Regions from separate parts of the Allorhizobium ampelinum S4 genome, predicted to be linked through region 3. Evidence: predicted binding sites of a transcription regulator. Region 3 holds the regulator's gene; each other region holds the start of a gene.
What was found. The regulator PhoB, encoded in region 3, activates phosphate uptake and scavenging genes when phosphate is short. The targets are predictions, from matches to a motif close to TGTCATNNANCTGTCAT.

Region 1 (3,279 bases), 630 kb from region 3:
ATGTCGCGCCACTATTCAAAGATCAGCATGAATGCCGCACTGTTTGCCCGCGTCGATGCCTTATGGGAAAAGCGCGACAGCCTGGGCCTGACGCTGGAGCAGACCCGGGTGCTGGAGCGGCACTGGAAAGGCTTCGTCAAGGCTGGTGCCAAGCTCGCCAAGCCCGAACAGGAGCGGTTGGCGGCGATCAATGAGCGGCTGGCCAGCCTCGGTGCCAATTTCGGCCAGAATGTGCTGGGCGATGAGACCGATTGGGCATTGCCGCTGACCAGCGATGACGAGCTGGCGGGCATTCCCGATTTTCTGAAGGATGCGATGGCCTCTGCCGCGCAAGCCCGTGGCAAGGGGGAATCCTATGCCGTGACGCTGTCGCGCTCGGTCATCGTCCCCTTCCTGACCTTTTCCGAGCGGCGGGACCTGCGCGAAACAGCCTTCAAGGCCTGGGTGGCGCGTGGTGAAAACGGTGGTGAACGTGACAACCGCGCCATCGTTACCGAAACCCTGGCGCTTCGGGCGGAAAAGGCCAAGCTATTGGGCTACAAGAATTTTGCCGCCCTGAAGCTCGACAATACCATGGCCAAGACCCCGGAAGCGGTCAACGGCCTGCTGATGCAGGTCTGGGAACGCGCCGTCGCCCAAGCCGCCATCGAAGAGCAGGAATTGGCGGAGTTGATTGCCAAGGACGGTAAGAATCACGCGGTTGCGCCCTGGGATTGGCGTTTTTATGCCGAGAAGCTGCGCTCCGAGCGGTTCAATTTTTCGGAAGCTGAACTGAAGCCTTATCTGCAACTGGAAAAAATCATCGAAGCCTGCTTTGCCGTGGCGCAAAAGCTGTTCGGCATCACTGCCGTGCCGCTGAAGGACGTGAAGGGCTATCACCCCGATGTGCGGGTATTTGAAATCCGCGAGGCGGATGGGACAGTGAAGGCGCTGTTCCTTGGCGATTATTTCGCCCGGTCCTCGAAGCGCTCCGGTGCTTGGATGAGCTCCTTCCAGTCGCAGCACAAGCTGCCGCTGAAGAACGGTGCGCAGGGCGAATTGCCGATCATTTACAATGTCTGCAATTTCGCCAAGCCTGCCGAAGGCAAGCCAGCGCTGCTGTCGCTGGACGATGCCCGCACGCTATTTCATGAATTCGGTCATGCCCTGCATGGGATGCTGTCTGATGTCACTTACCCGTCAGTATCGGGCACGGCGGTGTCGCGTGACTTTGTCGAACTGCCCTCGCAGCTCTATGAACATTGGCTGACGGTGCCGGATATCCTGAAAACCTATGCCGTGCATTACCAGACCGGTGAGGCCATGCCACAGGCCTTGCTCGATAAGGTTCTGGCAGCGCAAACCTTCAATGCCGGGTTCGATACGGTCGAATTCACCTCTTCGGCGCTGGTCGATATGGCGTTTCACACCCGGGAGGATCGAGTGGCCGATCCGATGGCGGTGCAGGCCGAGATTCTCCAAAATATCGGCATGCCGTCCTCCATCGTCATGCGCCATGCCACACCGCATTTCCAACATGTGTTTTCCGGCGATGGCTATTCGGCTGGCTATTATTCCTACATGTGGTCGGAAGTGCTGGATGCCGATGCCTTCGAGGCTTTCGAGGAAACCGGCAATGCCTTCGACCCTGATATGGCAGAGCGCCTGAAGGACAATATCTACGCCATTGGCGGTGCAGTGGACCCGGAAGAAACCTACAAGGCTTTCCGTGGCCGGTTGCCGAGCCCGGAAGCGATGTTGAAGAAGCGCGGGCTTGCGGCATAAGCCCTTTGGCTGCTGTTGCAGGAAATTTAACGAAACTGTCACGGCGCGGTTAAGCGCCTGACATGTCTCTCTGTTTGGCTCCGACGTCGGTTCTATGCAACCGGCGTCGTTTTTCCAAGGAGAGGTTTGATGTCCACATCCTTCAAGGCGCTGAGCCGCCGTTCGTTTCTGCTCGGCACCAGTGCTGCCGGGCTTGCTGCCGGGTCCGGTCTGGCGCTCCCGTTTTATGCCCGGGCGGCGGACCGCCCCGTTTTCACCCACGGTGTCCAATCCGGCGATGTCGATCTGAATTCCGGGATGATCTGGACGCGGGTAGACCGCCCTTCGCGGATCATGATGGAATATTCCACCACCGAAAGCTTTGCCAATCCGGTGCGGTTGCCTGCCCTCAATGCGCTGCCGGATAGTGACTATGCGGTGAAGCGGCTTTTGGCGGACCTCCCGTCCGATCAGGAGATTTTCTATCGGTTCACGGCGGCTGATCTTTCCCATATCAACAGTGTCTCGGAACCGATCATCGGCCGGTTCCGCACAGCGCCCGCTTCCCGGCGTGATGTCCGCTTCGTCTGGTCGGGTGACACGGTGGGCCAGGGCTGGGGCATCGATGAAACCGGCATGAAGACCTATGCCACGATGGCCAAGCATCAGCCGGATTTCTTTCTGCATTCCGGCGACACCATCTATGCCGATGGTCCCCTCAAGGAAGAGGTCGATCTGAAGGACGGCACCAAATGGAAAAATGTCGTGGTCACCGATGAAAAGCGCAAGGTGGCAGAAACGCTGGACGAATATCGCGGCCAGTGGAAATACAATATGATGGACAAGAACGTGCTGGAGCTGTCGGCTATTTGTCCGACCCATTACCAGTGGGACGATCACGAAGTTCTGAACAACTGGTCCTCAGGCAAGGATTTGACAGCCGACAGCCGCTATAGCGAAAAATCCATCGCTCTTCTGTCGGCGCGTGCCGCCCGTGCCTTCCATGAAATGACGCCGATCCGCTACACGCCTGCCGAGCCGGGCCGGGTTTATCGCAAGATTTCCCACGGTCCGCTGGTCGATGTGTTTTTCCTCGATATGCGTAGCTATCGTGGTTCCAATCACGACGGCATGGAAACGGTCCAGACGCCGGAATCGCGCATCCTCGGGGCCGAGCAAGTGGCCTGGCTGAAGCGGGAGCTGACCAATTCCAAGGCAACCTGGAAAATCATCGCCGCCGACATGCCTTTGGGCCTGATCGTCTGGGACGACTTTCTCAACAAGAAAGGCACGGAAGCCGTGGCCCAGGGCCATAATGGCGAGCCGCGTGGCCGTGAGCTGGAAATTGCCGAACTGCTGCGGCATATGAAGATGACAGGCATCCGCAACACCGTCTGGCTGACAGCGGATGTGCATTATACCGCTGCCCATTACTACAATCCTGACAAGGCGGCTTTCCAGGATTTTGACCCGTTCTGGGAGTTTGTCTCCGGTCCTCTGCATGCAGGCACGTTCGGGCCCAGTGATCTGGACATG
Region 2 (3,279 bases), 1.4 Mb from region 3:
TGCCATTGACGCCAGGTTTCCATCGCGTTCAGCCCGGTGCCGAAACCCAGTTCGCCGATGCGGAAAGAAGACGCGCCGATCCAGCGCTGCGGCAATTCATTGCCCTCGAGGAAAACATGGCCGCATTCCAGGCGGCCATCGGTCTGGCAGTAAAAATGGTCGCCAAAGGCGGTGGAATAGGGCATATCGCCGTCCTGCCAGCTCAGCGGCTGGGTGTGTGCCGTTTCGGCGTCAGGCATCGGATCGGGATTGGAAGTGGAGTGGGTCATGAAGACAGGCGATAGGACGGCTTCGGTCTCCGGTCAACTCTTGTCCCCAAAAGGCGCGTCCCATAGCCTCGCGGCAGATCTGTTGGTGGTCGGCGGCGGCATCATGGGCCTGTGGGCGGCGCGCTTTGCGGTTCTGGCCGGGCTGGATGTGGTTCTGGTCGATGCCGGTCGGGTGGCGGGTGGTGCCAGTGGCGGGCTGCTGGGCGCACTCATGCCCTATATGCCGGACAAATGGGATCGCAAGAAGCAGTTTCAGTTCGATGCGCTGCTAGCACTGGAGACGGAAGCGGCGCAGCTTGAGGCAGAGACCGGTATTGCTGTGGGCTATCGGCGGTCCGGGCGGCTGATGCCCTTGCCCAAGCCACATCTGCGGGTGATTGCCAAACGGCACGAAAAAGACGCCGAAACCGCCTGGAAAACCGGTGACCGGCAATTTGCCTGGAAGGTTATCGATCATTCCCCGGCTGGTGATGGCTGGCCGGATCGTGCTGTCACGCAAGCCGGTCTGGTGCATGACACGCTGGCGGCGCGGGTGTCGCCGCGCGGTTTGACGGCCGCACTGAAGGCGGGCCTTGTCGCATCACCGCATTGCCGGATCATTGAGGGGGTGGCAGTCAGGGCCATCGATCCGGTCCAGCAATGGGCAGACTTGGCGGATACAAGCCGGATTGCCTTCGGCCATGTGATCGTTTCAGCCGGTGTGGGGAGTTTTCCACTGCTGGACGGGTTTAGCCCGACCGGAGTGCTGCCGCTCGGCATGGCGGTCAAAGGGCAGGCGGCATTGCTGAAGGCCGATGTCGATCCTGCGCTGCCGCTGGTCTATCTGGATGGCGTCTATGCCGTGCCGCATGAAGGTGGGCATGTGGCGATTGGCAGCACCAGCGAAAATCGCTGGGATGCGCCCCTGACCACCGACGACCAGCTTGAAACCCTGATTGCCAAGGCCCGCCGGCTGGTGCCGATGCTGGGGGATGCCCCGGTGGTGGAGCGCTGGGCCGGACTGCGGCCCAAGTCGATAGACCGGGATCCCATGGTGGGGCCGCATCCCGATCATCCCAGGCTGATTGCGCTGACCGGTGGCTTCAAGATCAGTTTCGGGCTGGCGCATAGCTTGGCGCAGCAGGCGTTACAGCCGATTTTCGGTGGCGAGACGGATATGCCTGATGGTTTCACGCTTGCCCATCATCTGCAGATCGCCTCCCGTATTGCTGATAAAGCCTTGGAACCACCGTTGGAAAACCCGGTCGGTTGATAAACCGGCCTTGATATTGCTTTTAAAAATATTTCAAGCGTCGAGCCTTGCGTAATCCGAGGTCGCTTCTCATCACCCTCCTGTGATCTCGCGTAAAAAGTGAACCTGATGCTCGGTCACTTTCGTCATAGTGTCATGCAAATCCCCTATCTGACTGCGCATGCGGGCTATCGGTCATGGTCGATTCGATTGTTTTGCATGACAGCGCCATGCGTTTGGCAGAATGCAGGCAAGGCGTTGTACCGATTTGAATGCGTTGCATAAATCTACAAATCCATCGGGTTTAAGGATGCGTGTGACAGGATCAGTTTGGTCGAGCATGCCGTAATGCAGTCATTATAAGATTTGCAGCGTTCCTGGCGCGTCTTTGCAGACGCTCGTCGCTGCCGGAGGTCACCCGCATGCGATATTCAATTTGCTATACACCCTCTGCGCGTGACCCGCTGTCGCTTGCAGCCGCCAGCTGGCTGGGACGCAATGTCTATTCCGATGAGCCGGTCGAACATCCGGGGCTGGCAGGGCTTGGCCTGCACGAGATTGCCTTTCATACGGCCTTGCCGCGTCGAAATGGGTTCCATGGCTGCCTGAAAGCGCCGTTTGCCTTACATCCTGAGGTCAGCGAAGCCCAGTTGCTGCGTGAACTGATGCATTTCGCCGGCATTGTCGAACCTTTCGCACTGCCGGGACTGGAAGTGGCGAAGCTCGGTGATTTCTGCGGTCTGACTTTGACACATCCGTCCAACCAGTTAGACCGGGTGGCGGCGCTGGTGGTACAGAATTTCGACCGGTTCCGCGCGCCGCTCAGCGATGCCGAAATTGAACGCATGGCGCCCGAACGGCTCAGCGCGCCGCAATTTGCCAATCTTTACCGCTGGGGCGATCCGCATGTGCTGGACGAATACCGTTTCTACATGCCCTTGACCGGGCCTTTGCCGCTCAGCCACCGCGATCGCCTGCATCAGGCGGCGACTCACTATTTCGCGCCGCTGCTGCAAAACCCTGTCGTGTTTGCCAATCTGGCGCTGTTTATCGAGCGTGAGCCGGGTGCGCCACTGGTGGTGCATTCACTGCATCCGATGGGGCGGGTCTCGGCGCGCAAGATCGCCTGATCTCACGATGCTGTATGCCCTCTCGACAAAAAGGGCAGGGTTGCTTACCGTTTCTTGTCACAAGACCAGAAGGTAACGGCTATGCAGAGTGAAACCTATCCCCGCGATCTCATCGGTTATGGTCGCCGCACCCCCGATCCCCGCTGGCCGGGAGAGGCGCGTGTGGCGGTGCAGTTCGTCATCAATTATGAGGAGGGTGGGGAGAGTTGCATTCTCGACGGCGACCCGGCCTCCGAAAATCTGCTGTCGGAAATCGTTGGTGCGGCGGCATGGCCCGGCCAGCGCAACCTGAACATGGAATCCATCTATGAATATGGGTCGCGTGCTGGTTTCTGGCGGTTGCACCGGATGTTTACGGCCCTCAATATACCGGTGACGGTGTATGGCGTCACGCTGGCCATGGCCCGCAACCCGGACGCGGTGGCGGCGATGAAGGAGGCGGGGTGGGAAATCGCCAGCCACGGCTATCGCTGGCTGGAATATAAGGATTTCCCCGAGGAGATTGAACGCCAGCACATTCTGGAAGCGGTGCGCCTGCATACCGAGGTGGCGGGGGAGCGCCCCTATGGCATGTATCAGGGCAAGCCTTCCGACAACACGCTGCGGCTGGTGATGGAGGAGGGCGGTTTTCTCTATTCCTCCGACAATT
Region 3 (3,279 bases):
CAGCGCACGGCAATGTTCCATCTCGGCCAGTTGGTCGAGGAAAACGATACCGACAAGATGTTCACCAACCCGGACGACCAGCGGACCCAGGACTATATCATGGGCCGGTTCGGCTGATCCGACGGTTGATTGAAAATGCATCTTTTTAAAGGATCAGAACATGACAGCGCATATCTACACCGCCTTTGACGAGGAACTGAAATATCTAATGCGCCGCATTTCGGAAATGGGCGGTCTGGCCGAGCAGATGGTGGGTGAATCCGTTCGCGCGCTGGTCAATTCCGATGCCGCCCTCGCCCAGAAGGTGATCTCCGACGACGTGATCATGGACAATGCCGAGCGCGAAGTGGGTGACAAAGCGATCGTCACCATCGCAAAACGTCAGCCCATGGCCGCCGATCTGCGCGAAATCATCGGTGCGCTCAGGATTGCCTCGGATCTGGAGCGCGTCGGCGATCTCGGTAAGAACAATGCCAAGCGGGTCATGGCCGTGCAAGGCACCGGCGTGCCGCGCAAGCTGGCCCGCGGCATCGAGCATCTTTCGGAACTGGCGATGACCCAGCTCAAGGAAGTGCTGGATGTCTACACCACCCGCTCGGCGGAAAAGGCCAAGTCGATCCGCGACCGCGATGAGGAGATCGATGCAATCTACACCTCGCTGTTTCGCGAATTGCTGACCTATATGATGGAAGATCCGCGCAACATCACCACCTGCACGCACCTTCTGTTCTGCGCCAAGAATATCGAGCGCATCGGCGACCATGCCACCAATATCGCCGAGACCATCTATTACATGGCCACTGGCGCACAGCCCGAGGGTGAGCGCCCGAAGGACGACACGACGACCGCTTTCGGGGTCGCCGATTGAGATGACAATGCGAGGATGTTGACCCATCCCCGCATTGCATGACGTGTTGATATCTCAAGGCATCAAGACCTTGAGATATCAAAGAAAAGCATACCAAGAGCCATGATCTGTGGCTGCCGGTATGAAACCATGACGGAGATTGGCATCGGACAGCTCAGCGTCTGACGCCAAATGGGGTGGGGGCTTCACCCGAAGGTTCGACCTGTGGCGACAGGCCAGCCTTCCAGTCACAGTAGAGCGCCATCATGAAGCGCAAACATGCTGTAAACATCGAAATTCTCGTATTGCCGTGTTCTTTTTCGCCAGAGCGGACAAGGAAAGGCTTGCGGGAAGACTCTCTCATTGAAGGTATGGGATCGAATGCTGCCGAAAATTGCCGTCGTTGAAGACGAAGAAGCCCTGAGCGTCCTTTTGCGTTATAATCTGGAATCGGAAGGCTATGAGGTCGAAACCATTCTGCGGGGAGACGAAGCCGAGCTTCGCCTGCAGGAGCGGGTGCCGGATCTGCTGATCCTCGATTGGATGTTGCCGGGTGTTTCCGGCATTGAGCTATGTCGTCGCCTGCGGATGCGGCCCGATACCGAGCGCCTGCCGATCATCATGCTGACCGCGCGTGGCGAAGAGAGCGAACGGGTGCGCGGACTTGCCACCGGTGCCGACGATTATGTCGTCAAACCGTTCTCGACGCCGGAACTGATGGCCCGCGTCAAGGCGATGCTGCGCCGCGCCAAGCCGGAAGTTCTGTCCAGCCTGCTGCGTTGCGGCGATATCGAGCTTGATCGCGAAACCCATCGTGTCCATCGCAAGAGCCGCGAAGTGCGCCTCGGGCCCACCGAATTCCGGCTGCTGGAGTTCCTGATGACCTCACCCGGCCGGGTGTTTTCCCGCTCTCAACTGCTGGACGGCGTCTGGGGCCATGACATTTATGTGGACGAGCGCACAGTCGATGTCCATGTCGGACGGCTGCGCAAGGCGCTCAACTTTTCCAATATGCAGGACGTGATCCGCACGGTGCGCGGCGCCGGCTATTCGATGGAAGCATAAGATCGCTGCTCTGTTTTTATGGACCGAAACCCCAGTGGAACGAAAAAAGCGAGCCGGGCGGCTCGCTTTTTTTATGACATGCGATCGGAGATCACGGGCAGAGATCAGCGCGCGTTCGCAGCAGCCCGGCGCCGCTCGTTTACCGGCTGGTAGGCGAGCTTCGCGTGATATTTGCAATAGGGAGAATTGTCCTGGCTGTCGCAGCCACAGAAGTGAAACTCGTCGGTCATCGGGTCGCCAACCGGCCATTTGCAGGTCCGCTCGGTCAGGTCCGTCAGCGACAGACGGCGCGAGGCTGGCAGAATGGTGGTGTTGAGAACCGGCAAAGCAGCCATGTTCTCGGTGACATCCATGTCGAGATCTTCGTTCAGCGCGGTCGCCGCAGCAGTGCGCGCGGCAGGACGCGGCGCGCTTGAAGGCGTGCGTGCGGCAAAACTCGGTGCACGAGGCGTGGACGGCGCTGGCCGCTTGGGTGTGCGCGCTGGTGTCGCGGCGGGACCGCCTGCCTTGGCGCGTCCGGGAAGGCACAACCGATGCACCTTGCCAATCACGGCATTCCGGCTGACGCCGCCAAGCTGCGTCGCAATCTGACTTGCGCTCAGGCCTTCGGCCCATAATTTCGTGAGTCTTTCAACTCGCTCGTCCGTCCAGTTCATGCCGCAATCTCCGCCTGGTGCACGCGCTTGACGCGGAATCCATCATCCATGTCCCGGAAGGTTCCGGAACCCAACTTTCCTCGTGTTGTTGGTGACTTTTCCGCCGCATGCAGTGTAGTAATTCGTTATTAACCTAGTGTGAGCCTGACTCCGTGACAAGAGTCGCCGAATCATCGTGAATCGAATTTCAGGCTTTTCCCCAACTTGCTATCCACCGATTTTTTATCGAGGCGGTTTGTTCAACAGCGCTTGCAAGGACATGTCGGAGCAATGCCTTTGCCCCGATGTTTTGTTGACAACGCTGGCGGAAGCCGGAATAGTGCAAATGCCGCCGAAAGGCGGCATTTTTGATTTTTTCCACCGGTTTTTCGGTGGTTAGCCTATAAACTCATTGAGACTTCAAAAAGCCGCTCGAAAGGATTTTCCGCCATGGCTCAGACATCAACGCCGCTGTTCAACACGTTTTCACGTGCGCCGCTGCGTTTCGAGCGAGGCGAGGGCCCGTGGCTTTACACTGAAACAGGTGAGCAATATCTCGACTTTGCCGGCGGCGTCGCCGTGACGTCCTGCGGCCACTCGCATCCGCATCTCGTCGAGGCATTGAAAAGCCAGGCGGAAAAAGTCTGGCATCTTTCGAACCTCTATGAAGTTCCCGGCCAGGAACGCCTGGCCGCAAGGCTGGTCGAGGCAACATTTGCCGACAAGGTGTTC

Region 1: a site for PhoB is predicted at 1,790-1,806, ahead of AVI_RS16445 (alkaline phosphatase D family protein). Genes of this name have one in related genera too.
Region 2: a site for PhoB is predicted at 1,642-1,658, ahead of AVI_RS13220 (DUF1045 domain-containing protein). Genes of this name have one in related genera too.

Annotation. Positions count from the first base shown of each region.
Region 1 covers NC_011989.1:3,504,808-3,508,086, reverse strand. Annotated here, with positions in the region: gene AVI_RS16450 (M3 family metallopeptidase) at 1-1,764, shown strand, start outside; gene AVI_RS16445 (alkaline phosphatase D family protein) at 1,894-3,279, shown strand, end outside.
Region 2 covers NC_011989.1:2,776,170-2,779,448, reverse strand. Annotated here, with positions in the region: gene mnmC2 (tRNA (5-methylaminomethyl-2-thiouridine)(34)-methyltransferase MnmC2) at 1-269, opposite strand, end outside; gene AVI_RS13225 (NAD(P)/FAD-dependent oxidoreductase) at 268-1,521, shown strand; gene AVI_RS13220 (DUF1045 domain-containing protein) at 1,923-2,630, shown strand; gene puuE (allantoinase PuuE) at 2,712-3,279, shown strand, end outside.
Region 3 covers NC_011989.1:408,983-412,261, reverse strand. Annotated here, with positions in the region: gene pstB (phosphate ABC transporter ATP-binding protein PstB) at 1-117, shown strand, start outside; gene phoU (phosphate signaling complex protein PhoU) at 161-868, shown strand; gene phoB (phosphate regulon transcriptional regulator PhoB) at 1,229-1,912, shown strand; gene AVI_RS01965 (GcrA family cell cycle regulator) at 2,017-2,568, opposite strand; gene AVI_RS01960 (aspartate aminotransferase family protein) at 2,998-3,279, shown strand, end outside.